2 linked regions of the Natranaerobius thermophilus JW/NM-WN-LF genome follow. The protein of the gene in region 2 interacts with the protein of the main gene of each other region in a pairwise test. Links are inferred from orthologs where the notes say so. Each region holds a gene or a part of one and is shown on either strand. Other genes may lie near its edges.

Region 1 (14,266 bases), 710 kb from region 2 along the record:
TACCACTACCGCAAAACATATCAAGAACATGGGTATCCGTGATATCTTGTAGCATGTTAAATATTGATTCTTTAACCTTATCCGAAGTTGGTCTGATTTTATTACTTTTTAAGCTATGTAGTTTTAGCCCCTTTTTTGATCCAGCTATTATCCTCATATTATATATTCACCACTTGTATTATAAATGATTTAGAACATCTATATTCTACCAACAAAAAAAAGAAATTTCAATTAAGTTTCGTAATGTTGGCTACAAAATTTTTTAATAGTGTATACTCTTTACTTAAATGGTAATAATATTCATAGAAGGGTTAACCCCAAACTCTTCCTCCGGTTTCTCCTCTCCCGTAAACCAGGGTCTATAAGACCCTGGTTTATTAATAAAAGGGAAAAAATTTTCTTTTTTATGTTACATTTTTCATTTTTAACCTTTTCGTTGGGTTATAATAAATTTATTAGAGAATATAAATAAAACCGGGTAGATCTAAGTCTACCCGGCCCTGTTAACTTATATGTGTGAAGATATTCTGTTATTGACCTCCTGTTTGGCTCAACTGGTTTTCATAAGCTTCAACCATCTTTCTAGTCATGTTGCCTCCTACTGCACCACAGTCTCTTGAGGTAAGATTACCCCAATAGTCACTTTGAGGAGGCTGAATTCCTAGTTCGCTAGCTACTTCATATTTGAATTGGTAAAGGCCTCTCTCGGCACCTTCTACAAGAGCTTTGTTTCTTTTTTGACCTGTACCCATATTGTCACCTCCTTCTTTATTGTCTATTTGTATTATTTCTCCCTTAGCAAGACTTAATACTAGAAGTGTTTTCCTAACTAAAAAACACAAGGGCAATAAACACCCTTGTGTTCGGATTTATGATGAATTATTAAATTTTATTTGTTAAATCATACATACTCCAAAGGCCCCTGGACCAACATGGACTCCAATAACAGGTCCGAAGGGTGAAATCACCATGTCTTCACAATTAAATTCTTCGCTAATTTTAGTTTTAATCATATCTAGATTTTCTTGTTCATTACCACTATAAAGAATTCCCGCCGTTACATTCACGTCTCCCTTTGCTTCTTTTAATAGATCAATTACCTTGTTTATTGCTTTCTTTTTTGTTCTCACTTTATCAATGGGTTCAATGATTCCCTCATTATTAATGGTTAATATCGGTTTGATATCTAAAAGAGAGCCTACCAGGGCTTGAGCCTTACCAATTCTGCCTCCTCGTTTTAAATATTCCAAAGTATCCACAAAAAAATACAAGGTAATTTTTTCTTTCAAAACATCAATTTTGTCGACAATTTCTTCCATAGAAGCTCCTTGCTCTCTTGCTTCTGCAGCCTTTTTGACTAATAATCCCATAGCCAGGGATGCCAATTTAGAATCAATCACCGTAATATCTAAATCAGGTAGCATTTCCTTAGCAATATTAGCTGATTGAAATGTGCCACTAAGCTCTGAGGACAAATGTATTGATAATATTTGATCCTTCTCCCCTGCAATTTCTTGATAACAGTTTACAAAATCTCCTGGAGAAGGTTGAGAAGTTTCGGGATGTTCCTGTGAATTCACTAATTTTTGGTAGAATTCATCAGGAAATAAGTCAATCTTGTCTTTATAGGTATTTTCCGCAAAATGAACGTTTAAGGGTACTACATTGATACTATATTTTTCTATTATTTCTTTAGGTAAATCACATGTACTATCAGTTACTATATGAATCGTCATAGTCTAGCCTCCTTAATTACTCCACAGAAAATGTATAGTAATATAACGGTTGACCTCCGTAATGGCTTTCAATTTCACAGTCGGTGAAAATACCTTCTAGATCTGAAATTAAATTATCAACTTTAGATTTATTAGTATTTTCACCATAATAAATGGTTATAATTTCGTGGTCTTCCGAAACTAAATCATTTAAAGCATCTAATAACACTTGTTCAGATTCAGTTCCGTGATTAGTGATTTTCCCATCTACTATAGCTATTATTTCATCCTTTTTAATATCCATATCATCAATCTTAGTATCTCTAACGGCGTAAGTTATTTCTCCAGTAATAACTTCTTGAGAAGCGTCTCCCATATCCTCAGCCATTTCTTTCATATCGTCGGCTTCTGGGTCAAAGGCCATCATAGAGCTTATACCTTGAGGGATCGTTTTTGTAGGGATAACTTCTACCTGTTTGTCTGATATTTCCTTAGCCTGCTCACAAGCCATAATAATGTTCTTATTATTCGGTAATAAAATAACACTGGACTCAGGTATTTGATTAATTGCGTTAATTAAATCTTCAGTGCTAGGGTTCATAGTTTGTCCGCCTGTAACTACATGAGAAGCACCTAAACTTTGAAAGATCTCATCAAAACCAGCTCCATTAACAACCGTTATAACTCCCACCTTATCTATTTGTTCTTCATTAAACTCGTCTTCCTTACTATCCCCTGGTTCTTCATTTTTAATTATTTCTGTATCGTGTTGTTTTTTCATATTATCTATTTTGATGTCTGTTAGTTCTCCAAATTTCATTGAATCTTCCAGGACTTTTCCCGGTCGATTAGTATGTACATGGACTTTAACTATATCAGTTTCACCTACTACCAGTAAAGAATCACCATAGGCCATCAATTCCTGTTTGAGAGTCTTCTCAGTTTCTTCTGGCTGATTTACACCAGAAAGAATAAATTCCGTACAAAATTTGTAAACCAAATCAGCATCTTCTTCGTGATGACCTTCAGGAATCTGACTTTCGGCGATAGGTATATCTACCTTCAAAGAGGAAAAATCCTCGCCAGAAAGTCCCATTAAAAATCCATAGTAAATATAGTATAATCCTTTACCTCCAGCATCTACTACACCAGCTTCTTTTAGAACCTTTAATTGTTGTGGTGTTCTTTGAACACCTTCATCAGTACTTTGAATTACATAATTTAATAGTTCATTAAAATTAGTTTCTGACTTGTTGCGGACATATTTTTGTCCTCCTTTAGCAGCATCTTTAGCAACAGTTAAAATAGTACCTTCAACTGGCTTCATAACAGCTTTGTAAGCTGTGTTTACACCAGAATTCATGGCTTTGATAAAGGTTTTCACATCTATTTCAGCATACTGTTCTAACTCTTTAGCAAAGCCTCTAAATAGCTGGCTTAAAATAACACCTGAATTACCTCGTGCTCCCATTAATGCTCCTTTTGAGATAGCCTTGGCCACTTCACCAGCATGATTAGTAGTAACTTTTTCAGCCTCTTCCTTAGCCGATTTTACTGTTAAATTCATGTTAGTACCCGTATCACCGTCAGGTACGGGAAAAACATTGAGAGAATTAATTTCTTCTTTTGCTTTATTTAATGAAACTGCTCCACCAGCTATCATTTGTTTTAACATTAATCCGTCAATGGTTTCTTTACTCAATATTTGTACCCCCTTTACTCCTGAACCCTTACACCCTGTACATTGATATTTACTTCCTCAACTTCCAGTCCAGTATAATATTCCACAGTGTATTTTACTTTTTCCATAACATTATGGGCTACTACGGATATTTTAGTACCATAACTGACGATGATATATAGTTCAATGACCAGCTTGTCTTCTGAAACTTTAATCTCAACACCTTTGCTTAAATCTTCTTTTCTTAGAATTTCATTTATACCGTCTTTTAACCTGCGAGAAGCCATCCCTACTAATCCGTAACATTCAATAGCTGAAATCCCTGCTATAGTGGCAATTACTTGTTCGGATAACGAAATTTGGCCATATTGCGTTTCAAAGATATTTCCTTTCATATTAAACCTGGCTTATACGCCAGGATTCACCTCCTTTTTATAAGGATATTATAGTACTTAACCCTAGCTTTATCCAAGTCTATAATTCAATATGCTTTTCGATAATTCCTTCTTTTCTTGTCAGTTAATGTATCTTATGCTAAAATACACATAGTTTAGTTGGTATTATTATAATTACTTAGTTAGAAAATAAACAGGTAGAACAACTCATCCAATATCAAAATAAAGGGGGTATAAAAATGGCTAATTTATGTGAAATTTGCGGTAAAGGAAATAACTCCGGTGCAAGTGTATCCCATTCCAATAAGAAAACAAAAAGAAAATGGAAGGGGAATATCCAAAAATTAAAAGCCATGGTCGATGGCAGACCTAAAAAAGTTAAAGTGTGCACCCAGTGTATTAAAGCCGGGAAAATAGAAAGAGCATTTTAAGTAAAAAAGCGCTGTAAAAGCGCTTTTTTATTTATTTTATTTTACGACTCCTGTCCCTTATTCCCTTTACCTAAAAAACCTCTCAATAATTTAGCTAAAAACCCAGGTAATTTGATTGTATAAAATTTCATTCAAATCCCTCCCCCAAATAATAATTAATTATTTCAACACCAAATTTGGGTTGGTATTATTCTATTATTGAAACCGACAGAATGTTACTTTCTTCTATTTTGTTTATTATATTTTATGCATAATTCACTAATCTATGTTTAACTATGAACTCTTTTCGAAAAATCGGCATGTACAAATTTTAGAGAAAATCTAAATAGAAGTTGGATCTGGGGAAGGGTATTTTAACAATTTAATAGCTTGTTCTAACCCCAGTTTGGATGAAAATATAGCAGAGCCTGCTACCAGTATATCTGCACCAGAGTCCAGCACCTGTTTGGCATTACTGTGATTTATTCCTCCATCAACTTGAATCATAAAGCTATATTTACCCGCCTTTCGAATTTTATCCAAATCGCTTATTTTGCCTGATACATATGGTATATATTTTTGTCCACCAAACCCAGGATTAACACTCATCAATAAAACCTGATCCAGTTTTGGTAATACCCACTTTATTTGCTCTAAAGGTGTAGCAGGGTTTAAAGAAACTCCAGCTTTAATATCATGTGCAGTAATTGCTTCTATATTTCTGTCCAAATGCAATGAAGCTTCCTGATGAATAGTCAATATATCGGCACCTGCTTGAGCGAATTTGTCGATATACTTTTCCGGTTCTTCAATCATCAAATGTACATCACAAGGAATAGAGGTTATTCTCTTGAGGGCTTCAACAATTTTGGGTCCCATGGTTATATTGGGAACGAATCGTCCATCCATTACATCGACGTGAATCATATCTGCCCCAGCAGCTTCAACAGCCTTGATCTGCTCTTCTAACTTCAATAAATCAGCTGATAATATTGATGGTGCCACTAATGTCATCATCAAAAACTCCTTTCCATGTCTACCAATTCTTCAAAAAATTTGACAAAGTGTTCGTATCTCGTAGTAGGTATATCAGTGCCGACCAATTTCTTAACTTGACAATCAGGTTCCTTTCTATGAGAGCAGTCATTAAATTTGCAATCTGAAGAATGCTTTTTTATTTCTGGAAATGCAAGTTCTAGCTGTTCTGGCACTATTTCTGGCAACTTTTTTTTGTTAAATCCTGGTGTATCAACTAAAAATCCTCCACCGGCTTTTAAAAGTTGACAATGACGGGTGGTATGTTTGCCCGTACCAGCTTTTCTGCTTACGGGATTTACCTCCAAGTTTAAGTCCGGATTCAAGGTGTTTAAAATACTGGATTTACCTACGCCAGATTGACCAGCTAGAACGGAAGTTTTATTTTCAAAGAATTTTGGGAGATGATCCAGATCGTTTTCCTTGACACTGATTAAGGTTGTATTTATCTCTGAAGTTTTATATATTTCAGCCAATTCCTGTGCTTTTTGATAGTCTAGTTCTCTTTTGTTAATACAGACCATTCCCTGTAATCCTTCAAAATAAGCCCAAACCAATAGACGGTCAACTAATTGGAGATTCGGTTTAGGGTTTTTGACAGATGTGACTACAATCACCTGATCCACATTGGCAACTGCAGGTTTTACAAGCCGGTTCTCTCGGGATGATAAATCTGATATCATACCCTGCCCTTCCCCTGTAAGTTCCACTAAAACTACGTCTCCTACTAAGGGAAAGTTATTATCTTTAATTAAATTGCCTTTTAATTTACATTCTATTGTTGCGTTCTTTTCATTGCCTTGTACATAATAGAAATCATTTATAATTTTGACTACTCTACCCTGCATTTATTATCACCCACCTTACTCGGGGAAAATTATGATATCGTAAATCTGTGTGAATTCACCTTGTTCATCTTGGGTAGATATTTCAACTATTCCTTGTTCTGTTCCCTCAATTTCCATTGAATCTTCTTCAGGAACTCCTTCAAAGACTACATGAGCTCCTAATTCATCATCAACAACGATTTTAATTTCCTCATCAGTGGGTAAATTCTCAAGCTGTATAGTATGTCGTTCTACATCTTCGTCCTGTTCTTCTGCTTTATTAACCCAAAGATCTACATTGTCCCCAGGTTGCACTTCTTCCCCGGAATCAGGCCATTGTCTAGTAATGACTTCTGAAGGTAATGTGGGGTCTTCTTCTTCATAAGTGTTTCTCAGTTCTAAATCTAAATCATCAATTTCTTCTTCTATTTCTTCGAAATCTTCCCCGACAAAGTCTGGTAAAACAAAAGGTTCTTCCCCTAAACTAACAGTTATATAGACCTGCTCACCTTCCTCTAATTCTGTATCTTCACTTGGGTCTTGAGATATCACCTTATTAGCTTCTACTTCGTCATATTTTTCCTCTACCTGAACTTCAAATCCACCTTGTTCTAGTTTTATTACAGCTTCACGTTGGCTCATTCCTTCAACGTCCGGTACTTGCAGTAATTCCGGACCTTCACTAATAATCAAACCTATTGTTCTATTTTGCCGAACTGTGCTGTCAGCTTCAGGGTCTTGCCGAATAACATAAGTTGCCTCAATTTCTGGATGAGGTTCCCTTTCAGTTACTGCACTATCAAGCCCTTCTTCTTGCAAAGTTTCTTGGGCTTCATCTAAAGACATTTCCTGTACATTAGGTACAGTTACTTGGGGAACTACTAAAAAAGCCATTATTCGATTAACTCCCCAGGATACTCCTCCAATAATCACACCAAGTATCAAAATTGCCAGCAGTAATTTCTTTATCGAAATTTTAGGTCTGGATTTTTTAGTACGCTTTTTCTTGTTCACATTGTTTCCCTCCACCTTATCGGTTCCTTGATCTGAAGAAGTAGACGAACTTTGTTCTTGCCCAACTACAGGTATCTCCTGAGTGGGAAAATCTTCAGGTGATACCCCTTCTCTATGGTTATTTGCCTTAAAATACTTGTCTTGAAGGCAGTAGTCATCTTGAAAATCTGAATTAAAGTATGACGAGTAGGTGGGATTGTCGACAAAGTTTCTCAAGTCATCCATCAAATCTTTCACATTTTGATATCTAAAAGCTTGATCTTTTTCTAGAGCACGCATTATCACACGTTCAAGCTCTTGAGGTATATCAGGATTATAATTTGTAGGTTTTTCAGGCATTTCTTGAATATGCTTTAAGGCTACAGATACAGGACTACCGCCATTGAAAGGAACATTACCAGTTAGCATTTCATACAAAACTACACCTACCGAATAAATGTCAGAACGTTCGCTAGTATAACTTCCTTTGGCTTGTTCCGGCGAAAAGTAGTGGGCGGAGCCCATGACAGAACTAGTATAGGTTTGTGTAGCTTCGGATACTGCTCTTGCTATACCAAAATCAGTTACCTTAGCCTTACCCTCTGTTGTAATTAAAATATTATGAGGTTTTATATCTCTATGAACCACATTGTTGGCATGGGCGTGAATCAAAGCATCAGAAATTTGACAGACAATGTCAACCGCTTTGTTTACGGGTAACGGAGCTTTTTCTATAATAACTTCCTTCAGACTTTTCCCCTCAATATATTCCATTACAATGAAATGTCTATCCCCATCTTGTCCTACATCGTAAATACTCACAACGTTAAAATGGGATAAGCTTGCAGCAGCTTGAGCTTCTCTGCGAAACTTTTTTATGAACTCCTCATCGTGGGCAAATTGAGGTAGTAATACTTTTATAGCAACATAACGGTTTAAAATTTGATCCTTAGCTTTATAAACCGATGCCATTCCTCCCGTACCAACATGCATTACTATTTGATATCGATTAATTAACAGTTCTCCAATCATCGGCTTCACCTCTTGAAAATACCTGCAAGTTCACTGTTGGTAATCATGGTAACGGTAATATTATCGTGACCTCCTCGTTCTTTAGCTTCTTGTACAAGCCTTTTACACGCCGATTCAATATTCTTCGATTGAACCACCATTTGATAGATCTCGTCATCCTGAATTTGGTCAGTTAAACCATCTGTACAGAACATAACCAAACTATTAGGGGGAAAAGCTAAAGTTTGTATATCTACATTTATTTCAGGACCTGTACCTAAAGCTCGAGTTAGTATATTTTTTTGAGGATGATTAGCGACCTTTTCACTAGAAATTTTACCCTGCTGAAATAATTGGTTAACATAAGAATGGTCTTCTGTTAACTGCATAATTTGTACAGCATCATTTATTATATAGGCTCTAGAGTCTCCTACATGTGCAATAGTCCCGGTTTCTCTTGTGAAAGCACCTACTGTCATAGTAGTACCCATATACAGGAATTCATTTTTTTGATATTTATAATCAAGAATTTCTTGATTAGCCTTTTCAACAGATTCTTTTACTATCTTAGGTAGAATTTCTTGAGATTTCTGATGATTGTCGTATTCGGATTCAAGTTGTTCATGAAAATGCTTTCTGACAGAAGAAACTGCAATTTCACTAGCAACATCGCCTCCGTGATGTCCTCCCATGCCATCTGCAACCCCTGTTATTACTAAGTCTCCTGTTTTGATGCCTTGAATAAAATTATCCTCGTTTTTTTCACGTAAGCACCCTACATCACTCATCCCGAAAAACTGCATTTTTTCACCTCATTACCTTTGATCTTAACTGCCCGCAAGCGCCGTCAACATCGACCCCGCGCTCTTTGCGTACAGTAACGCCAATATTATTCGACTGTAAATTATTTTTAAAATCCGAGATTCTGGAACTCGGAGGTGCCGTAAATTTAGTTTCTTCAACTGGGTTAAAGGGTATCAGATTAACATGTACGGGCATCTTCAATGCTGTTAAAGTTTCGGAAAGTTCTTTTGCCAAATCAATTGAATCATTGAAGTCCTTAATCAGTACGTATTCAAAAGTTATCCGTCTCCCAGTTTTTTGAAAATACACTTGACAGGCTTCTAGCAGTTCGTGAATTGGATATATTTTATTTAAAGGAATCAGTTTATTTCTCAATTCGTCATTGGGAGCATGGAGTGAAATTGCCAAGTTTAACTGCAACTCTTCTTCAGCAAGATTATAGATTTCAGGTACTAAACCACAAGTAGATACAGTAATATGCCTCATACCAATATTTAAACCTTTACCGTCATTGACTATTTTTAAAAACTTGATAAGATGTTGATAATTTTCTAAAGGTTCTCCACTTCCCATAACAACAATATTATTTATCGATTCCGAACCCGGGAGCACTTTATTTGCCATAAGTACTTGATCAATCATTTCTCCTGGGCTCAAATCCCTTTCTTTACCCCCAGTAGTCGATGCGCAAAACACACAATTCATATTGCATCCCGCTTGAGAAGAAATACAGACAGTATTACCATAATCATATTTCATGATAGTAGTTTCTACACCTATACCGTCTTTGAGAACACTTAAAAATTTAATTGTTCCATCTGTTGGTGATGTATATATATTATTACTATCTAACTCTAAATCATTAATGGTGCAGTTTTCCATCAATTCTTGGCGCAGTTTCTTAGGGATATTAGACATCACTTCAATGGAGTCAACTTGTTGAATATACATCCAGTCAAAGATTTGTTTCGCCCGAAATTGTTGCCACCCTTTACGACTAAAATATTCCTGCAATTCATTCAAGGTAAGATCTTTTAAAGATTGCTTGTGATTAATCATATTGCATCATCCCCATCTTCATTACTTATTCATGCCAAAGTATATCAGAGTAAAGGACACATAGCAACTAACAGTGCAGGGAGTTGTAATGGAATTAGATTACTACCCTTTATCTATTATTCACACTGAGTTTTTTTCATTCTGGCCCCGTAGAAGCCATCCCCTAAGTTTAATTCAGGAAAGTACTGTAAAGAATTGTTAGATAAAATCATACCTCCCTGTAAAGTGTCTTCCTTTAAGATAGCTCGTGGAGATTCCATTACAAAATCAGGATGATTTTTTAGGAAATCATTGATTTGGTCTTCATTTTCTTGTGGGTTAATAGTACAAGTACTGTAGACTAAAGTTCCACCCGGTTTGACCAGCTGACTACCTGCTTTTAATAGCTTACCTTGTAGAGTTGATAGACTATTAAGGTCCTGTTCGCTAATTGTCCATTTAAGTTCGGGGCGTTTTCTCAAGGTCCCTAAACCTGAGCATGGAGCATCTATTAGGCACAGGTCAAATTGTCCCTTGAGCTGTTTATTGTTTTCTTGTTGATCCCTAGAAATTAATTTAGTACCATCAGCCTGTTTGACATTAACATTATTGACTTGTAATCGTCGGCATGCTTCTTTAACCAACTTCAGCCGATGTTCATGGATATCTACTGCCAATATCGACCCCTGACCGTCAATCAACTGTACTAAATGAGTGGTTTTACTACCTGGAGCACTACAAAGATCAATAATATTATCACCTTGTTGTGGGTCACAAAGATGCGAAACTACCATGGAGTTTATATCCTGGACTTGAAAATAACCACAATTAAATAATGTATTATTATTCAAATCACCCAAATTATCTACAAGTAAAGCATCATCAATCTTTGAAGAAAGTCTACTCTGAATCCCAGTCATTTCTAATTCATTTTTTAAGTTTTCAAGACTAGTCAAAAGTTTATTGACCCGAATAGCTTCTTCTGGTGTAGAATTATTTTGGTCCATGATTGAAATAGTTTTATCAAGCCCATACTTATCGTACCATAACTTTACCATCCAATAAGGGTGTGAATACTTTACAGATAAATAGTTCAGTAAATCTTGATCCCTTGACGGTAATAATATTTGATCTTTCTTTCTAATTAAGTTTCTTAGAATTCCATTGACAAAATTGGCAATCCCTTTGTGTGTTCTTCTATGAGCAACCTTGACAGTTTCATTAACAGAAGCACTTGGTGGTACTCTATCTAAAAACAGTATTTGATAGGCACCCATTCTTAATAAAAATAAGGCCTTGTTTGATAATTTACTTAAAGGACGATGTGACAGGGTTTTAAGATAATAATCTATTAAACCCTGCCACTGTAAAGTCCCATAAGTAATTCTAGAAGCCAAGGCCTTGTCTTGAGCCAAAAGATCAGTTTTTCCTAAAAGTTGATTTAACACAAGATTGCTATAGGCCTGGTCCTGAATTATTCTCGTATACGCAACAAAGGCCAGTTCTCTAGAAGATTTAATCTTCATAAATTAACGCCTTCCTCGTAACATTATTAAACGGAGTAATTGAGCTAGTGCCATAGCAGTAGCAGCAACATATGTCATCGCCGCAGCATTTAAAACTTGTTTAGTAGGTTTAACTTCATCTGAAGTCAAATAACCGCCGCCTTCTAGGGCTGCAACAGCTCTAGTACTGGCATTAAACTCCACAGGGAGAGTAATTATTTGAAATAACACGGCAAAGAAAAACAGCGCAATTCCTAAATCCATAAAGGTGGTTCCCATACCCTCAGCAAATATAAATCCAATAAAGAACAAGGGTACACCTAGTTTAGAACCAAAACTGGCAGCTGGAAAGACCATATTTCTTAAAGACAGTGCAAAATATCCATCTGCGTGCTGAATAGCATGACCAGTTTCATGGGCTGCTATCCCCAAAGATGCTATAGAGGTGCCGTCATGAACATTTGGAGATAGTCGCACTGCTTTTTTCCTGGGATCGTAATGGTCACTTAGCTCTCCTTTACTTTTCTCAACTCGAACATCAGATAAGCCCGACTTATCCAAAAGAGCCCTGGCAACCTGAGCACCAGTAAACCCTCTCTTACTGGGAACCCTCACATATTTTTGATAGGTTCCTTTCACTTTATTTTGGGCATACATTACAAATATAAACGCTGGTATTACGAATAGAATGAGCCCTGTATCGAAAAAGAACATGGTTCATCGCCTCCTTTAGTTAAATAAATAATAGCATTCTCCACTTCACTTAAATCCACTTGAGTGTCAAAACACGGACCTTGGGGACGCTGATTGACAATACCTAAAACTGGTAGAGGATTAGTATCCAGGATACCACTAGTTAAATCCCTTTCACAAGCCACAGCAATAATTGCCTTGGGACGGATTTCTTTAACTACTTTTCTCGCTAATGTCCCTCCTGTTGCTATTCTAACTGGAACACCATAATCCTCAGATAAGTTTAACAAGCCATCAATGGGACATTTACCACATCTTCGACAATTATTAATTTCCAAATTAATTCTATGAGGACACTGAGAATCTTGCAGACAATGAGGTAATAAGATCAATATTTTATTACTGGATATTTTTCCCTTTAAATCTTTGATTTTAACTTTAACCAGCTGATTATTGACCTCTACAAAGGATTGTTGAATGCGATCCTTTGTTATTTTGAATAGTCTACCTAAGAACATAACTATGGGATAAAACAAGTTTAATGTTAATGAGATCCATTTGTCCAAAAATGGATAATTTTTAGCATTTATTATGGTTAAAATTATACCAATTAATCCAAGGGTAAACATCGCCATCAGGCCAATTATTACAATCGTAGTTATAAATACCATGATTTCAGCTAATATACTGTCTCCACCGGAAAATAACAGCTGACCTAAATACAGCAACAACAAACCACTTAAAACAATAGTTAAACTAACTAAACCGAGAAATAATCTTTTCCTCGCTTCCATAATTTTATCACTTCCTTATTCCAGTTGTATCCCTGATTTTATATCATAGCCCCGAATAAACTGTTCACCAGTCATTGCTTTTTTTCCGGATGGTTGAATTTTTGTTAATATGACAGAACCTTGACAACATTTAACCACAGGTCCTTGTTGGTTTATCTCAATAATTTCACCTGGTTTAGAGTTTGAATTAAATGAACTACTATTGTGAACTTTCGTCTCCCATATTTTTAGGCGTTTGCCTTCAAACTTAGTAAAGGCTCCAGGCCAGGGGTTCAACCCCCTAACTCTATTAAACACTTCTGTATTGGTATATTTAGAAAAATCCAGGTATTCATCTTCTTTTTTTAATTTAGGTGCATAAGAAACTTGATTTTCATCTTGTTTTAAAGGAGTTACTTGATTTTTTTCCAGTAAGTCCATAGTTTCTATTAGCAGTTGGGGGCCAACTGTTATGATTTGTTTATATACATCTCCTGTGGTGTCTGTTTTTCCAATATCTACCGATTCATAATTTAGTATATCCCCTGCGTCCATTTTATCGCACATTTCCATAATAGTCACCCCGGTTTGCTCCTTGCCGTCCATAACAGCTCGATGAATAGGTGCTGCTCCCCTGTATTCCGGTAACAGTGAGGCATGGACATTAATAGCTTTTATCCGAGGTAAATCCAATATTTTTCTGGGTAAGATTTGTCCATAAGCTGCGGTGACTATTAAATGGGGTTCAATATCGGATAAAATCTGATAAGCATAATTATTGTGAATGCTTTCGGGTTGAAATACATCTATTCCAAGCTCCTCAGCTTTTCTTTTAGCCGGAGGTGGTTGCAATTCCTTCCCCCGACCTTTTCTTCTATCTGGTTGTGTTACAACTAAGTTCAAATTGTGGGTGCTTCGAGCAATTGCCTCAATAAAAGGAACTGAAAAGTCTGGTGTACCCATGAATATAGTTCGCATAAATATACCACCTCAATTTAATGAGATTCCTCTTCCCTAAACACTTCTTCTGCCCTGTCAATAAAAGTAATACCATCCAAATGATCTATTTCGTGCTGTAAAGCCCGGGCCAATAATCCCTCTGCTTCTATAATCATTTCTTCTTCCTGGGGATTCAGAGCTTTCACTGTAACTTTAACAGGTCTAGTGACCCGCCCCTGTAATCCAGGATAACTCAAACAACCTTCCAAGGCTTTTTCTTGCTCATCGGAAGTATCAACTATTTCTGGGTTTATTAACTGATAAATTTCATCTTCACCTATATCAACAACAATCACTCTTTTTGATATTCCTATTTGTGGTGCTGCTAGGCCAATTCCTTCAGCTTCATACATGGTATCAAGCATGTTTGTTAACAGTCTTTCCAAT
Region 2 (16,048 bases):
TTCTAGTATTTTCAAATATTGATTCACTTCAGTTAAAACAGAATCCTCAATATATTTTTGGCATAAGCAGTCTGCCCATCACAATCTCTAGCTTTATACGCTTTCCCAGTGCATCTGTATTTATATAAATATCTAATATTTTCTGCACCATCTTTGCGAACATACTTTTTCTGCTGACTTGTTGTGGCTAATTTAGAACCACAATGCCCATAATAAGTCATACCGGTAAGCAACAGTGGTTCTGATTTACTTACATCTTCCTTGCTCTAGTTGGAGAATAATTCGCTCTATTCTTTCTCTTTTCTTGAACTGAATCCCAGATTTGCTCTTCAATAATAATTTCAAAAAGTGCTTTAAGAATAATGTTAATATTTAACAAAAAAATTTATATTTCTTTTATAAATATCATTTTAAATTTTATCAAAAAAAACCTGCCATTAAGGCAGGTTAGTTTTTTAATGTATTGGTGGAGGTAGTGGGACTTGAACCCACGGCCTCCTGAATGCCATTCAGGCGCTCTCCCAACTGAGCTATACCCCCACTACAGTTTATACAATTTATCGCGACCAATATATAGTGTAGCATATCTAGATTAATTTGACAAGATTTTAATAAAAGTTAATTAATAATCTTTATTCTGCTGCTTCAAGTGCTTCTTCTACAGCCTCAAAAATAGCTTCACTAGTTTCAGTAGCATCTGTAATAGCGTCTACACCTTCAGTACCCTGATTTTCAATAATTTCACCAGGAAGTTCGTCGTATACTGGCTGTGCGATATCTTCTGTCTCATCTTCTTCCACGATTTCAATGTTAGTCATTTCGCCGTCTTCAATGGTAACTTCTACGGTTATTGGGCCAGCATAACCTTCAGCAGTACCTTCATAAGTACCGTCAGCCCAACCTTCAGCATCTCCTGCAGCATCTTCGCCATTGCCACATCCGGCGAAAACTAACATTACACCTAGTGCCATAACTAGTAGTAACTTTTTGGTCATTTGTCTCCCCTCCCTAAATCATAATTATTTTGTTTATCCTAATAAAATATAACATTAACCCTAAATTGAGTCAACTGCTAGTAAATAAACTTTTTTTAAACTTTTGATCCCCACAAATTGACCTTTGATCCCTACAATCGTTATTTATCTAATCTTCAACTAGTTCAAAGTCAACTTGACAATCTTCCTTTGAGGTTTTAACCACTTTAACTTTAACTTCATCCCCGATTCGATAAGTTTTTCTTGTCTGTTCACCAATTAAAGCAAATTTTTCTTCGTCAAAGTAATAGTAATCATCAGTCATAGAACTTACATGCACAAGACCTTCAACTAAATTTGGTAACTCTATGAATATACCAAAGGAAGTTACAGAACTTACTATTCCTGGAAAATCATCCCCTACAAATTGTTCCATATACTCGGCCATTTTATAATCAACTGATTCTCTCTCTGCTTCTGTAGCTTCTTGTTCCCTCAAAGAAGATTGATAGGCTATTTCTTCTAATTTACTTTGTAATTTCTTTTGTCTGGCCTCTTTTAAGTCTTTCTTGGTAATAATTTCTCTCATAATCCTATGAACTACTAAGTCGGGATATCTTCTAATAGGTGAAGTAAAGTGAGTATAATATTGAAAAGATAGCCCAAAGTGGCCCAGGCTTTCAGCTGCATATCTAGCCTGTTTCATTGACCTGAGCATCATAGTGCTAATAGCACGTTCCTCTCTAGTATCCTTTGCTTCTTCTAAAACTTTTTGAAATTCGATGGGATATATTTCTTCCCCTTCCGGTTTAGGCAAATAATACCCAAACTTTGACGCAAACTCCCTGAAAGTTGAAACTTTTTCATCATCAGGCTGTTCGTGGACTCTGTAAATAAAAGGCATATCAAGGTTATAATGGTGTTCGGCTACAACTCTATTAGCTAGTAGCATAAATTCTTCTATCAACTTTTCTGCGGATCCTCTTGCTCGTTTTTCAACACTTTCTGGTTTCCCTTGATCATCTAATACCACAACTGGTTCATCAAATTCAAAGTCTATAGCCCCTTCATCAAATCTTCGTTCCCTAAGTTTTTCAGAGATTGTTTTCATTTCAAATAACATCCAGGCTACATCTGGATATTTTTCTTCTATCTCTTTACTACCATCAAATAACTCATTGACCTCTTCATAGGTTAAGCGGTAGTTACTCTTGATTACACTAGGAGTCAATCTATAATTTGCAATGTCTCCTTCTTCTGTTAGTTCTACAAAAGCGCTCATAGTCAAGCGTTCTACTCCTGGGTTTAGACTACAAATATTATTTGATAACTTTGGTGGTAACATAGGTAAAACACGATCCACCAAATAAACACTAGTACCCCTTTGACGAGCTTCTTTATCTAGTGGAGTTCCTTCTCTGACATAGTAACTGACATCAGCTATATGTACACCTAGTTCCATATTTCCATTATCGAGTTTCTCTAAAGAGACTGCATCATCCAAGTCCTTAGCATCGCTACCATCAATGGTTACAGTTGGTAACCCTTGAATCAACTCTCTTCCTTCGTAATCTTTCGGGCTAATCTCATTAGGAACTTCCTCTAATTGTTCTTTGACTTTTGGCGGATAATCTTCTGACAGACCGTATTTATTTATAATAGTCTCAATATCCACACCAGGATCACTAGGATTTCCAATTACTTTAATGATCTCACCTTCAGGGTTTTTGGCCGGAGTATCGGGCCAACCTGTGATTTGAGCAACAACCTTTTGGCCATTTTTAGCACCATTGGCATCTGCTTTATTTATAAACACATCTCTGAAGAATCTATCATCATCTGGAACCACAAAACCAAATCGATCACTTTTATCAAATGTACCAACTACTTCGGACATTCCCCGGGAAATAATTCGTACTACTTCTCCTTCAGGTTTTTGGTTCAGCATCTCCTCTTTATGTATTCTTACTAATACTTTGTCATTGTGTAGGGCTCCATTTAGACTTTTAGGGCTTAAAAACACATCAGGACTACCAGGCTTATCTGGTAAAAGAAAAGCATATCCTTTAGGATGACCCTGGATTGTTCCTATTTGCAAATTCATACGCTCCGGTAAACCATAATAGCCATATCTAGTTTTCACAATCTGTCCATCTCGAGTCATCTTTTTCAATATCTTTTTAAACCGTTTGACCTGTCTAGGTTTGTTAATTTTAAATTCATCTTTTAACTCTTCAAAGGTCATAGGTTTATAAGCATCTGCTTTCATGAAGTTGATAATTTTGTCTCTAAGTATCATCACACCACCTCGATAACTAATACTTTTGTCTTATTAATTTTCCCGCTTTTTGTTTATAATATCAACAAAAACCTGGGGTTACAACCCCAGGTCATCAGATATATCTTGCATAGCACCTAATGCAAGTCCAATAAATTCTTCCAATTCAAAACCTAATTCATGACACATGGCAATCTGGGATCTTTTTGCTCCTCGTGCAAAAGAAGGTTCTTCATAACGATTCATAATAAATTCCTCATCTATAGACTTCAAACTTTTATCTGGATGTATTAAAGCCGATGCTACTATCAATCCTGTGACTGGGTCCGCACAGTAAAGTGCTTTGTCCATATTAGACTCTCTAGCAAGCCCATGAGCATCATTATGTCTTTTTACAGCTTCGCAAAATTCCTGGTCAAAACCTTTTTCTTTTAGCATCTCAGCTCCCTTAAGACTGTGATTTTCGGGGTTATCCTTTGTTTCTTCATAATCAATGTCATGAAGTAAACCAACGAGTTCCCACTTGTCCTTATCTTCATCTAATTTTTCAGCCATTCGTTCCATCACCTTTGAAACTGCCAAAGAGTGTTTCACCAAGTTATCAGTTTTTACTTTGTCTTTTAAAAGATTACACGCTTCCTCCCGATTCATGCGATCCTCTCCCTCCTATTAATCAATTGTAATAATTACAAAATAACTAACAACTGACTTGACTGAGTTTGTACTCACTTAACCATTCCTAAAATCCCATATTAAAAAATCAATCTATACTTCATAGATTACCCAATTTCCCTTAGTTATACTCTATTATAACAAATCTGTTAAAAAATTATCTATCGTACTAAAGGCTTCTTTCCGTTCAATATCTAGAGTTACAATGTGTCGTGTGTTTTCTAACTCTAATAGACTGGCTGATTCACTCCCAATATGATTATAAATGTATCGACCACTTTCACTCCTTACAGTATTATCTTTCATACCTTGAATTATTAAAGTAGGAACAGATATTTCTTTTAAAGATACTAAAAACTCATGTCTTAATTTTAATAATTCTGAAATTCCCGATACTGGGGTTCTGTCATAACTTGTGGGTGTGACAGGATAGTCATTATTGTTGATTTTTTTTATGTATGGTTTAATATATTTTAAAACAGGAGCCAAATAGGCTTTCCTATCTCCTAAGAAAACCGGAGTTCCCATTAACACAAGCCCTTCAATCTCAGTTTTAAGGGAAATCAGGCCGGAAATTAAGCCACCCATTGATAAACCTATAACAACAACTTTTTGACAGTGTTTCAACCTTTCTAATCCTCTGAAAGCTGAGTCAAAGATTTGATCTTTCGTAGTAACAGCCAAATCTTCAGGAGTGGTTCCATGACCACTTAATAGTGGTGCATATACAGTATAACCACAATTATTCAGATAGTTTCCCAGTGGCTCCATTTCCCCTGGAGTCCCGGTAAACCCATGAACCAACAAACATCCTAACTGACTTTCACCTTCCAAATAAAATTCTTTGTCTACCCGAGGTTTAATCTTTATTATCCTCACCCCCTCTAGTTAATTTCTTCTAACAAGGGCTTAATTCCTTCCCTAAATTCATATATAAATAACCGGCCCAAGCAAAAGCCGGACCGGTTATTGACATAACCACTTCTAGTGGTCTGAATATCGTTATTCTTTCGTATATTTATTTAGAAAAACAGGGGAGCAAAAACTAAGGAAACAATTGTCATTAGCTTAATTAAAATATTGATACTGGGGCCTGAAGTGTCTTTAAAGGGATCCCCAACTGTATCTCCTACTACTGAAGCTGCATGAGTCTCAGTACCTTTTCCACCATGATTTCCAGCTTCAATGTACTTTTTAGCATTATCCCAAGCTCCACCAGAGTTTGCCATAAAGATAGCCATCATAACACCAGAAGCCAAGGCTCCAGCTAGGAGACCTCCTAGGGCTTCTTTACCTAATCCTGGCAATAATCCAACCAATAATGGTACTACAACTGCAAGTAAGCCTGGTAATACCATTTGCTTAAGAGCTGCTGCAGTACTAATATCAACACAAGTTGCATAGTCTGGTTTTTCTTTTTCATCCATTATGCCCGGCTTTTCTTTAATTTGTCTTCTAACCTCGTCTATCATCTGGTTAGCAGCTTGGCCAACGGCATTCATAGTTAGAGCAGAGAAAAGGAATGGTAACATTCCGCCTAGCAATAGACCAATAATTACTGGTGCACTTGTCAAGTCAATATTATCAATATCTGCTGCTTGAGTATATGCACTAAATAATGCTAGAGCTGTTAGGGCTGCTGATCCGATGGCAAATCCTTTTCCAATTGCTGCAGTAGTGTTCCCTACTGCATCCAGCTCGTCAGTGATTTCTCGTACTTCAGGATCTAAATCAGCCATTTCTGCAATACCACCTGCGTTATCAGCTACAGGACCGTAAGCATCAACAGCAATTGTCATACCAACTGTTGCTAGCATTCCAACAGCAGCTATAGCAATTCCGTATAAGCCCGCAACTTGATGTGCTATAAATATAGCTACTGTTATAACGATAATGGGTAAGAAAGTACTTTTCATTCCAACAGCTATACCACTGATAATGTTAGTAGCTGCTCCTGTTCTTGAAGAATCTGCAATTCCCTTTACTGGTGCATAATGTTCTGAGGTGTAATATTCAGTAATTCTACCAATTAAAATTCCAGCAAGTAAGCCAGCTAAAATGGCGTAAAAAGGTCCTAACTCTCCCAATAGATTGTTAGTTAAAATAAAGGCAGCAATCACTACTATAATAGCACTAACTATGGTCCCTCTTTCTAAGGCAGAGGCTAGTTTCTGTCCTTCTCGGACTCTAACAAAGAAATAGCCGATAATTGAAGCAATTACTCCAACTGATCCTAGTAGTATGGGTAATAGAACCCCTTCAACACCATATTGGACAAGGCCAATGGTCATAGCTGCTATAATAGATCCTACAAAGGATTCAAATAGATCTGCACCCATTCCTGCAACGTCCCCTACATTATCACCAACATTGTCGGCAATTGCCGCAGGGTTCCTGGGATCATCTTCGGGAATGCCAGCTTCTACCTTACCAACAAGGTCAGCTCCAACATCGGCGGCTTTAGTATATATACCTCCGCCCACACGCGCGAATAATGCAATGGAACTAGCACCTAAGGCAAAACCATTAACAATTTCAGGATCTTCAAAAACCAAATACAAGATTCCTACACCCAAAATACCTAAGCCTACAACAGACATACCCATGACAGACCCGCCTGAAAAGGCTGTCCTTAGGGCTTGGGCAATCCCTTCATTCTGTGCGTCATTTGCTGTTCTCACATTAGCTCGAGTAGCCACAGTCATACCGATAAAACCAGCTGTACCTGAAAACAGGGCACCTACTAAGAAGGAAATGGCAGTTTGTATATCAATAGCAATTGTTATCACAACAAACAATACTATCACAAAAACTGCCAAACTCCGGTATTCCCTACGCAGGAATGCACTGGCACCCTCTTGAATGGCTGCAGCTAGTTCCTGCATCCTTTCAGAGCCTTCTTCACGCTTGTTCACTTGATTGATCAAATAAAAAGCAAATACTAACCCTATAATTCCTGCAATTGGTGCTGCTACTGCGCTCATGGCTTATCCCCCTTCAAATATGTATTTTAGTAGTACTAAAAACTACCTCAACCTATTGGTTGAGGTATTCAAGCGACAATACCGCTTATTTCGTAGAAGTTAGGTAATATCAGACCTGCATTATTATCCATAATCCTACAGACCTGATAGAGCTGCCAATAAAATTGAGTTTACAATAAACAAAATGGCAGTCACTGTGGTAACTTTACTTAGCAAGGCGTCAATACCCTTTTTCTTTCCAAAAACCGTTTCTGCACCCCCGGAAATTGCTCCTGACAGACCGGCGCTTTTCCCGGATTGTAGAAGAACTGTAGCAATCAAAACTAATGTTATGATAACGTGTAAACCTACTAAAACTGAATACAACATGATTTTAATTACACCCCCTTATCCCGTGTTATTTTATCATAGGGGGAATAAAAAAAGCAACAGTGAAAGACTAAACTTCTAGATTATAAAAACTTCCCATTCCTGGATATCTTGAAACTCCATAAAGCTCTTCTGAAATTCTGATTAATTGATTGTACTTGGCTACCCGGTCCATTCTAGATGGAGCTCCGGTTTTAATCTGACCTGCATTGGTTGCCACAGCTAGATCCGCAATAAAGGGATCATCTGTTTCTCCGGAGCGATGAGAAATCACAGATGTATATCCATTCTTTTTAGCCAGTTCAATTGCCTCTAAGGTTTCTGTAACTGTTCCAATCTGATTTAGCTTAATCAAAATACTATTAGCTATATCTTCTTTGATTCCTCGAGTCAATCTGTCAGTGTTTGTAACAAACAAATCGTCCCCTACTAGCTGTATTTTTCCCTGGAACTTTTCAGTCATTTTTTTCCAACCTTCCCAATCATCTTCTGACAACCCGTCTTCGATGGAAATAATTGGATAGTTTTCTACTAGGTCCTGATACAAATCAATCATTTCATCTGCGGTTAAGCTTTTACCTTCTCCCTCAAGATGATATTTATCACCTTGGTACAGCTCTGAAGCTGCAGCATCTATAGCTAACATAACTTGTTCACCAGGCTTGTAACCTACTTTTTCAATAGCAGTAATAATATATTCTAATGCTTCTTTATTGGATTTGAGATCAGGAGCAAAACCACCTTCATCTCCCACTGAAGTTGATAATCCTTCATCTTTTAAAACATTTTTCAAGGCATGGAAAATTTCAACTCCCATTCTCATAGCGTGTTGGAAGTTATTGGCCCTAATAGGCATAATCATAAACTCTTGGATATCTACATTATTATCTGCGTGTTCCCCGCCATTAAGAATATTCATCTGGGGTATTGGTAAGGTACTACTACTTACTCCTCCCAACACTTGATATAAAGGAAGCCCTAAAAATTCAGCCGAAGCTCTAGCAGCTGCTAGAGAAACTCCCAACATGGCATTAGCTCCTAGATTTTCCTTATTATCTGTTCCGTCTAGTTCTAGTAGCGCTCTATCGATGGCAGATTGAAAAGTAACATCCATCCCAACCAAATTGGGACCAATTTCCTCATTAACTTTGCTACACGCCTTTCTAACACCTTTACCCCCAAATCTATCTTCACCGTCTCTTAATTCTAATGCTTCATGTACACCTGTGGAAGCGCCAGAAGGTACCCTGGCGAAACCATAAGCACCTGATTCAGTATAAAGTTCAACTTCTACAGTTGGATTACCACGTGAATCAAATATTTCCCTAGCGTAAATTTCTTCTATCATGCTCATTATATATCCCTCCAGTTTGAATTTATTTTAATGATCTATTAATGATTTACCCGACATTTCTTGGGGCAATGGTAGTCCCATTAACTCTAATACTGTTGGTGCCACATCGGCTAGCTTTCCTCCCGATCTCAGAGGATACCTATTATCGTTATCTACTATGACAAAGGGGATTACATGACTAGTATGTGCAGTATGGGGAGAATTTTCCTCTGTATCAACCATTTTTTCAGCATTACCGTGGTCGGAAGTGATTACAGCAATTCCGCCCTGTTCAAGTATTTTAGGCACTAGTTCTCCTAAACAACGGTCCAGTGTAGCTACTGCTTTTACAGCGGCATCTAAATCCCCAGTATGACCAACCATATCAGGATTAGCGTAATTTAATAAAATAAAATCATAATCCTTTTTCTTCAATTCGGAATCCATGCGGTGAGTTACTTCAGCGGCACTCATTTCAGGCTGCTGATCATAAGTACTTACTTTCGGAGAAGGAATCAAAATGCGTTCTTCATTTTGATTGGCTTCTTCTATTCCTCCATTAAAGAAAAACGTGACATGAGCATACTTTTCCGTCTCAGCTATTCTCAACTGTTCTTTACCATGATTAGCCAGGTATTCACCCAGGGTATTCTTAGGGGCATGGGGTGGATATGCAATAGGTAGTGATAATTCAGCGTCATACTGAGTCATACAAACATAACTCACGTCAACAGGAGTACGATCAAATTCCTCAAACTCTGGTAAAATAAAAGCCCATGTCAGTTGGCGTGCTCTATCCGGTCTGAAATTAAAACATAGTACCCCATCACCATCTTTAACCAAGGAATCAGGGTCTTGATTTGGATCAATTATTCTAGTTGGGGTAATAAATTCATCGGTTTCTTTGCGTTCATAAGCTTGCTCAACTGCATCCTCAGCTGTAGTTTCCTGATGCCCTTTACCATGGACAAGGCAATTATAAGCTTTTTCTGTTCTATCATATCTCTTATCCCTATCCATGGCATAATATCTACCCATCACAGTGGCAATTTGTCCCACACCTAATTGTTTCATTTCATCTTCAATTTCGGATATGTATTTTTTCGCCACTTTTGGAGGAACATCTCTTCCATCGGTAACTGCATGCAAATAAACCTTTGTAACTCCCTTCTCTTTGGCCAGCCTTAAGAGAGCTTTTATGTGTTCTATATGGCTATGCACTCCACCATCGGATAGCAAGCCCCATAAGTGTAAAGAAGAATCACGAGCCTTTACTTTATCACCTAATGCATTTAATACTTCATTACTGGCAATTTGACCGGTTTCAATGTCTTTGTTAATACGAGTTAGCTCTTGATACACTACCCGGCCTGCACCCAAGTTCAGATGTCCAACTTCACTGTTTCCCATCTGGCCTTCTGGAAGTCCTACATGTAAACCATCTGCTCTTAAAGTTGTCATACCGTGTTTTTTAAATATATTATCTAAAAAAGGTGTGTCAGCTTGATAATAAGCGTTTCCCTCATGTTCTCCACTAATACCTAGTCCATCCATTATTATTAACACTAATGGACGTTTTACACTCTTATCCTTCATCACCTGGGAACCTCCTAGCTACCTCCAGTAATTGACAGTAGGTTTCTGCTACTAAGCTTTTCCCTCCTACAAGGGCCCCATTAATATTGTCCTGGTCCATAAATTCTTCTAAATTCTCTGGTTTTACACTACCCCCGTATAACACAGGTATATCATCTGCCACGCTTGAGTTAAGTTCACTTATCACTGATCTAATATGCTTACAAACTTGCTCGGCATCCTCGCCTGTAGCTGCTTTACCTGATCCTATTGCCCATACTGGTTCATAGGCAAATACTACATTTTGCAAGGTATCAGAAACTACTTCTGACAGAGCTGATTTAACTTGATTTTCCACTACTTCTAAGGTTTTACCTTCATTTCTCTGAGCATCGCTTTCTCCAACACAAATAATTGGTTTAATACCATATTTTAGCGCAATCCTAACTTTTTTATTCACTTCCTCATCAGACTCTGCAAAGATATTTCTTCTCTCTGAATGCCCAATGATTACATATTCTACTCCCAATTCTGCCAACATTTTTGGAGAAACTTCTCCTGTAAAAGCACCACTCTCTTCGAAATAAACATTTTGAGCTCCGGTTTTAAGCCATTCAGGGCTCTCATTTACCAGATCAGATATTGATACAAAAGGAGGGCAAATCACGGTTTCTACTGCCGGTGGGGTTTGGTATTTTTCTTTCATACCAGCCACAAACTCCCTGGTTTCTCTAGGACCATGGTTCATCTTCCAGTTCCCTGCAATAATAGTCCTGGCCACTTAATCTCACCTCCACTAGAATTATATATTGCAATCATAATTCAATATTTACCTTTACCTATCTTGGAGAACCTGAACTCCAGGTAATGGCTTGCCTTCCAAATATTTTAAAGAAGCTCCGCCACCTGTAGATATATGGGTAATTTTATCTTCTAGGCCTGCTTTATTAATAGCTGAAACTGAATCTCCGCCTCCAACTATAGTTGTTCCCGAACTATTACCCATGGCTTTTGCAATTTCAACTGTTCCATGATCAAAGGGTTCTGTTTCAAAAACTCCCATGGGACCATTCATGATGACAGTCTTTCCATTCTTTATAACCTTAGAATATTCATTGATAGTTTCTTCTCCGATGTCTAGAGCCATCATATTTTCAGGAATCTCTTCTACTTTAACAGTTTTATTTGCAACTTTTTCCTCAAGTTTCTCGGCAACTACTACATCTTTTGGTAACATTAATTCTACACCTAAGTTGTCTGCTTTTTTCAATAGTTCTTTAGCTTTATCAATGGCATCCTCTTCAACCAATGATTTTCCCAATTGATAACCTTTGGCTAGTAAAAATGTATTGGCCATGCCCCCTCCTATCACTACTTTATTAGCAGTTTCTATGAGCCTGTCAATCACACCGATTTTATCACTAATCTTAGCTCCGCCAATTACAGCTACAAAGGGTCTTTCAGGATTATCAACACTTTCCCCTAAAAATTTAAGTTCTTGAGCCATTAATAAACCGGCCACACATTCGCCAGAGATTTTTTGGGTAATACCATGAGTAGAGGCATGAGCTCTATGAGCCGCACCAAAGGCATCATTCACATAAATATCAACCAATGAAGCTAAAGCATTCGCAAATTCCTCATCATTTTCTTCTTCCCCTGGATGAAAACGCAGGTTCTCTAATAAAAGTACCTCACCATCTTCAAGGGAATTAACAGCGGCTTCAGCTTGACTAGGATCGTTTTCAGAACTCTTTTTGACTGATGTTTTTAATAGTTCTTCTAACTTTTCTTTAACTGGGACCATCCGAAACTCATCTTTTACTTGTCCCTTAGGTCGGCCTAAATGTGAAGCTAGTATGACCCGTGCCCCTTGTTCTCTCAAGTAATTAATTGTTGGAAGTGACTTTTGTACCCTTGTTTCATCAGTTATCTTCCCGTTATCTAAAGGAACATTAAAATCAACCCTAACAAATACTCGTTTACCTGTAACATCCACGTCTTTAACAGTTTTTTTCATTATAATTCCTCCTTACTCTGATTATCTAAATACTTTAACAACTCAGGTCTAAGTATTCATTATAGCTTGAATTTTTTCAGCCGCACCCTCGTCTGTAACTAAAATATCACAGAGTCCAGTTTCCAACATGGCTAAAATCGCTACTGCCTTTTTATTGCCTCCCGAAACGGCCATTACATTATCAATATTTTCTAAATCATATAAACTTATTCCTACAGTATTTACTTTTTCGACTAATCTGCCATATCTGTCAAGATAAAAGCCAAAAGCTTCACCAACTACCCCCTGATTTAGGAGGCGTTCAATCCTTTCACGAGATAATCCCCTTCTTTCGGCCATTTCCTCAGCTACTCCAATCCCATGTACAAGTATGTCTGCATTTTTGATTTTAGTTACGATTTCTTTGATTTTTGGTTCCTTTAATAGCATATCCAAGGAATCTTTTCCTACTTCGTCAGGAACGTGGAGCATGCGGTAATTACCATTAAATTTATCTGCAAGTTTAGCCGCCACTGTGTTTGCCTGAATTTCTACTCGTTCACCCAAGCCGCCACGAGCTGGTAAAATAGTAATATCTTGACTTTTAGATTTTTGAGGTGCCATTTTAGCCAGTTCAGCTAGAGTAGTGCCTCCAGCTACGGAAACTACATCGCCGGATGATAATAGTTTCCAAAGAGTCTTGGCAGCTACGGCTCCCATCTCTTGTTTGACAGTCTCGTCTTTGTTAGCATCTCCCGGTACTATAATAACCTGCTGTAAGCCCAGTAATTTTTGCAAGTTTTTTTCCATTTCAACTATTCCCGAAAGATTTTTAACAAATTCCCTACTATCTTGTAAAACAGAATTTCCTAGATCTGTTAAAATCATTCCGTAATTCTCTACACTAACTAATTGTTTTTCTTTTAAAATTTTAATTTCATTTCTTAATTCACGTTCCTTTATATTCATGTGTTCAGACAGAATTCTTCGACCGACAGGTTGATAATAAGATATATTAGCAAGAATTTTATACCTTTTTTCTGCAACTTCAGTTAGCTCTGGTGTGAGTTTGAGAAGTAAGTCCCACTCTTTTTCCATGTTAACAACTCCTTTGCAGAGTAGCCGTCAATGGTCGTTTTTTGTCCCGTGGGGTCATATATGACCTGTATCGGGTAAAAAAAATTTCTTTTCCCTCTTTTTCCTTCCATTACAATAATATAATAATTTAACAAAAACTTCAATAGGATTAGTTTTAAACAAAAATAAATAATCTACCGGGACAAATAAACTAAGGATTAATTTATTTTAACCCGGTAGATGAAATATTCAGTCAATTAATACCTTTTCCTCTTTGAAGAAGAAGGTAAATTAAGTTCTTTTCTATATTTTGCTACAGTTCTTCTTGATATATTTATAGATGATTCCTGTAAAATTTCAGCAATTTTTTGATCACTAAGAGGTTTTTTCTTATCCTCTTCTTCAACTAACTCTTTGATCTTTTGTTTAATACTAGTAGAAGAGTTATAATCATCTTGATTATTATCTAGTTTACTGGAAAAGAAAAATCTTAGTGGATATACTCCCTGGGGAGTTTGCACATATTTATTTGCTGTGGCTCTACTTACGGTAGATTCATGCACATCTATTTCGTCAGCTACTTCTTTTAGAGTTAATGGTTTGAGATATCTCACTCCATTATCTAAGAAAGGCCTCTGCATTTCTACAAGTTTTTGCATAATATTATAAAGAGTGATTCGCCTTTGCTCTATACTTTTAATTAACCACATAGCCGAGTCTAACCTGGAATTAAGAAATTTAGCTACTCCCGAACCCTTTTCTGTTTTTAATAATTGTCTATATTTTGAATTAATTTTAAGACGAGGACTCATGGAATCATTTAAAATAATTTCATATTCATCTTCAACTCTTTTAATAACAATATCAGGTGTTATATAAGAGGGAAGGCCTTCTTCAGAGAAAGGACTTGCAGGCTTAGGAGTTAAAGACCTGATATAATCAACTATCTCTTGCACCTCTTTAATAGGTAATTTTAACTCTTTTGCAATTTTGTCAAGGCGATTTTCCGCGATTTCCGATAGAAAGTTTTCAATTAGTTCATAAGCAGAATCGGGGCTATGAGAATCAGTTTCCACTTGTAACAGCAAGCATTCTTTAAGGCTCCTTGCTCCTACACCAGGAGGATCAAGGCTTTGCACCAATTCTAAGGCCTTTTCTAACTCCTTTTCTTCCACATCTAAAAATTCTGCAATTTCTTGTAAAGTCCCATTTAAATATCCATTGGCATCCAAATTTCCTATCAAAAATTCAGCCAGTGGTTTAATGTGTTCTTCTTGATCTGAGTAAAGAGACAATTGGAAGTAAAGATGTTCTGTTAAGCTTATTGTAGAAGGGGTGAAGGTTTCGAAACCATCCTTACCCTCGTCATAATTCTCTTTAGGCAAGTTATTATATTTACCTACATCACTGGAATCTTCAAAATATTTTTGCCAATCAATATCAAAGCGGTCTTCACTTTGTGCTGACTCCTGACTGTTCTCTAATTTTTCCACACTGTCTTCTTTTCCGTTATCATCCCCACTTTCACTTTCTTCAGTTGAGGAAATTTCCAACATGGGGTTTTCAACCAATTCTTTTTCAATATAATTATCTAATTCTATACTGGACAACTGCAAAAGTTTGATAGCTTTTCTAAGTTCCGGGGTAATAACCAACTGTTGCTTTTGCTCCAGATTCAAATCAAAGCCTAATTTCATCTACTATAACACCCCTTTGCTTAGTTTCCTGTATTATCTATATTCTACATTAAAGCTTAAAATCCTCTTGCAAATTTCATTCCAAATTAACTATTTTATTGTAAATATCCATTATTTTCATCGTAATATCCAGTTTGATGCAACTGTTCAGCAATTTTTTCTAGTTTCCGTAGGCGATGATTAACCCCGGATTTGCCCACTGGAGGTTCTAAAAGCTCTCCTAATTCTTTTAAATTAGCTTCTGGGTATTCAACTCTTTTAATTGCCACTTCTTGTAGAGATTTGGGAAGTTGTGTCAATCCAAGATTTTCATCTATTGTTTGTATATTTTTTATATGCCTTAAAGAGGCTACAACAGTTTTTTGAAGATTTGCTGTTTCACAGTTCACCAAACGATTTATCTTATTTCTCATACCTTTCATAACCCTCACGTTTTCGTAATCAAGGAGGGTTTTGTGAGCTCCAATAATATTCAGAAACTCACATATCTGCTCACTATCCTTTAAATAACTCACGTACTCCTTTTTTCTTGCAAGTTTACCTGGGGATAGCTCAAAATACTGCATTACTTTAATGAGATCATCCAAATACTCTTCGTAATCAGCAGTCATCTCCATATGATAACTGGCATCGGGGTTCGCAATAGAACCCCGTGCCATAAAAGCTCCTCTTAAATAAGCCCTCTTACAGCATCTATTAGCTACTAGTTCTGGAGTTATTCCGGTATTTAAATCAAAACTTCCCTTGGTAATTTCCAAATTAGATAGGACAAGGCTGACTGTATTCTTTCCAGTTAATATAAGTGAGTAACTATTACCTTTCTGCAAACGCATTTTTTTTCTCATTAATATCTGCATTTCTTTTTTAAATCTACTCTTGAAAACTCGGAATATACGCCTAGCAATAGCTGGATTTTCTGTTGTTAAATGAAGGGTAACGTCTCCTTTTATTGTTAAAGAACCATTCATATGAATAAAAGCAGCTAGTTCAGCTCTTTCGCAGCATTCTCTATTAATTTCAATTCTTGAAAGTTCATTTTTGCATGATTTAGCAAAGGACATTTTTATCACCTAACTGTGTTTAATTTATT

What was found.
Region 1: the proteins of eno (region 2) and rpe interact in binary tests that used the Escherichia coli proteins (3 or more experiments, as listed by UniProt). The link is inferred for Natranaerobius thermophilus JW/NM-WN-LF from one-to-one orthologs.

What each region holds. Positions count from the first base shown.
Region 1 is NC_010718.1:1,407,539-1,421,804, reverse strand. Bases 3,380-6,277 are described here. They hold rpe (ribulose-phosphate 3-epimerase), read right to left. Parts: upstream 5,216-6,277; coding sequence 4,544-5,215; downstream 3,380-4,543. Other genes in these bases: pknB (Stk1 family PASTA domain-containing Ser/Thr kinase), read right to left, coding at 6,100-6,277; rsgA (ribosome small subunit-dependent GTPase A), read right to left, coding at 5,218-6,084; spoVM (stage V sporulation protein SpoVM), read right to left, coding at 4,264-4,353; rpmB (50S ribosomal protein L28), read left to right, coding at 4,031-4,222; NTHER_RS06805 (Asp23/Gls24 family envelope stress response protein), read right to left, coding at 3,432-3,791. Outside these bases: 16S rRNA (guanine(966)-N(2))-methyltransferase RsmD, read right to left, coding at 1-157; NTHER_RS06820 (alpha/beta-type small acid-soluble spore protein), read right to left, coding at 531-752; NTHER_RS06815 (DegV family protein), read right to left, coding at 897-1,736; more of NTHER_RS06810, read right to left, coding at 1,753-3,379; more of pknB, read right to left, coding at 6,278-8,088; NTHER_RS06780 (Stp1/IreP family PP2C-type Ser/Thr phosphatase), read right to left, coding at 8,094-8,870; dual-specificity RNA methyltransferase RlmN, read right to left, coding at 8,875-9,930; 16S rRNA (cytosine(967)-C(5))-methyltransferase RsmB, read right to left, coding at 10,047-11,435; NTHER_RS06765 (zinc metallopeptidase), read right to left, coding at 11,439-12,128; NTHER_RS06760 (DUF116 domain-containing protein), read right to left, coding at 12,092-12,901; fmt (methionyl-tRNA formyltransferase), read right to left, coding at 12,917-13,858; def (peptide deformylase), read right to left, coding at 13,876-14,266. UniProt on the Escherichia coli protein: Catalyzes the reversible epimerization of D-ribulose 5-phosphate to D-xylulose 5-phosphate.
Region 2 is NC_010718.1:2,117,096-2,133,143, forward strand. The notes cover bases 6,490-9,280. They hold eno (phosphopyruvate hydratase), read right to left. Parts: upstream 8,632-9,280; coding sequence 7,348-8,631; downstream 6,490-7,347. Other genes in these bases: NTHER_RS10245 (sodium-translocating pyrophosphatase), read right to left, coding at 6,490-6,908; secG (preprotein translocase subunit SecG), read right to left, coding at 7,044-7,277; gpmI (2,3-bisphosphoglycerate-independent phosphoglycerate mutase), read right to left, coding at 8,659-9,280. Outside these bases: NTHER_RS10215 (hypothetical protein), read right to left, coding at 1-15; NTHER_RS15790 (hypothetical protein), read right to left, coding at 33-221; NTHER_RS10225 (FMN-binding protein), read right to left, coding at 633-995; rnr (ribonuclease R), read right to left, coding at 1,144-3,273; NTHER_RS10235 (HDIG domain-containing metalloprotein), read right to left, coding at 3,352-3,903; NTHER_RS10240 (alpha/beta hydrolase), read right to left, coding at 4,060-4,803; more of NTHER_RS10245, read right to left, coding at 4,947-6,489; more of gpmI, read right to left, coding at 9,281-10,206; tpiA (triose-phosphate isomerase), read right to left, coding at 10,196-10,966; NTHER_RS16275 (phosphoglycerate kinase), read right to left, coding at 11,021-12,208; NTHER_RS10275 (sugar-binding transcriptional regulator), read right to left, coding at 12,254-13,282; rpoN (RNA polymerase factor sigma-54), read right to left, coding at 13,519-14,958; DNA-binding protein WhiA, read right to left, coding at 15,054-16,019; NTHER_RS10290 (tryptophanase), read right to left, coding at 16,044-16,048. UniProt on the Escherichia coli protein: Catalyzes the reversible conversion of 2-phosphoglycerate (2-PG) into phosphoenolpyruvate (PEP). It is essential for the degradation of carbohydrates via glycolysis.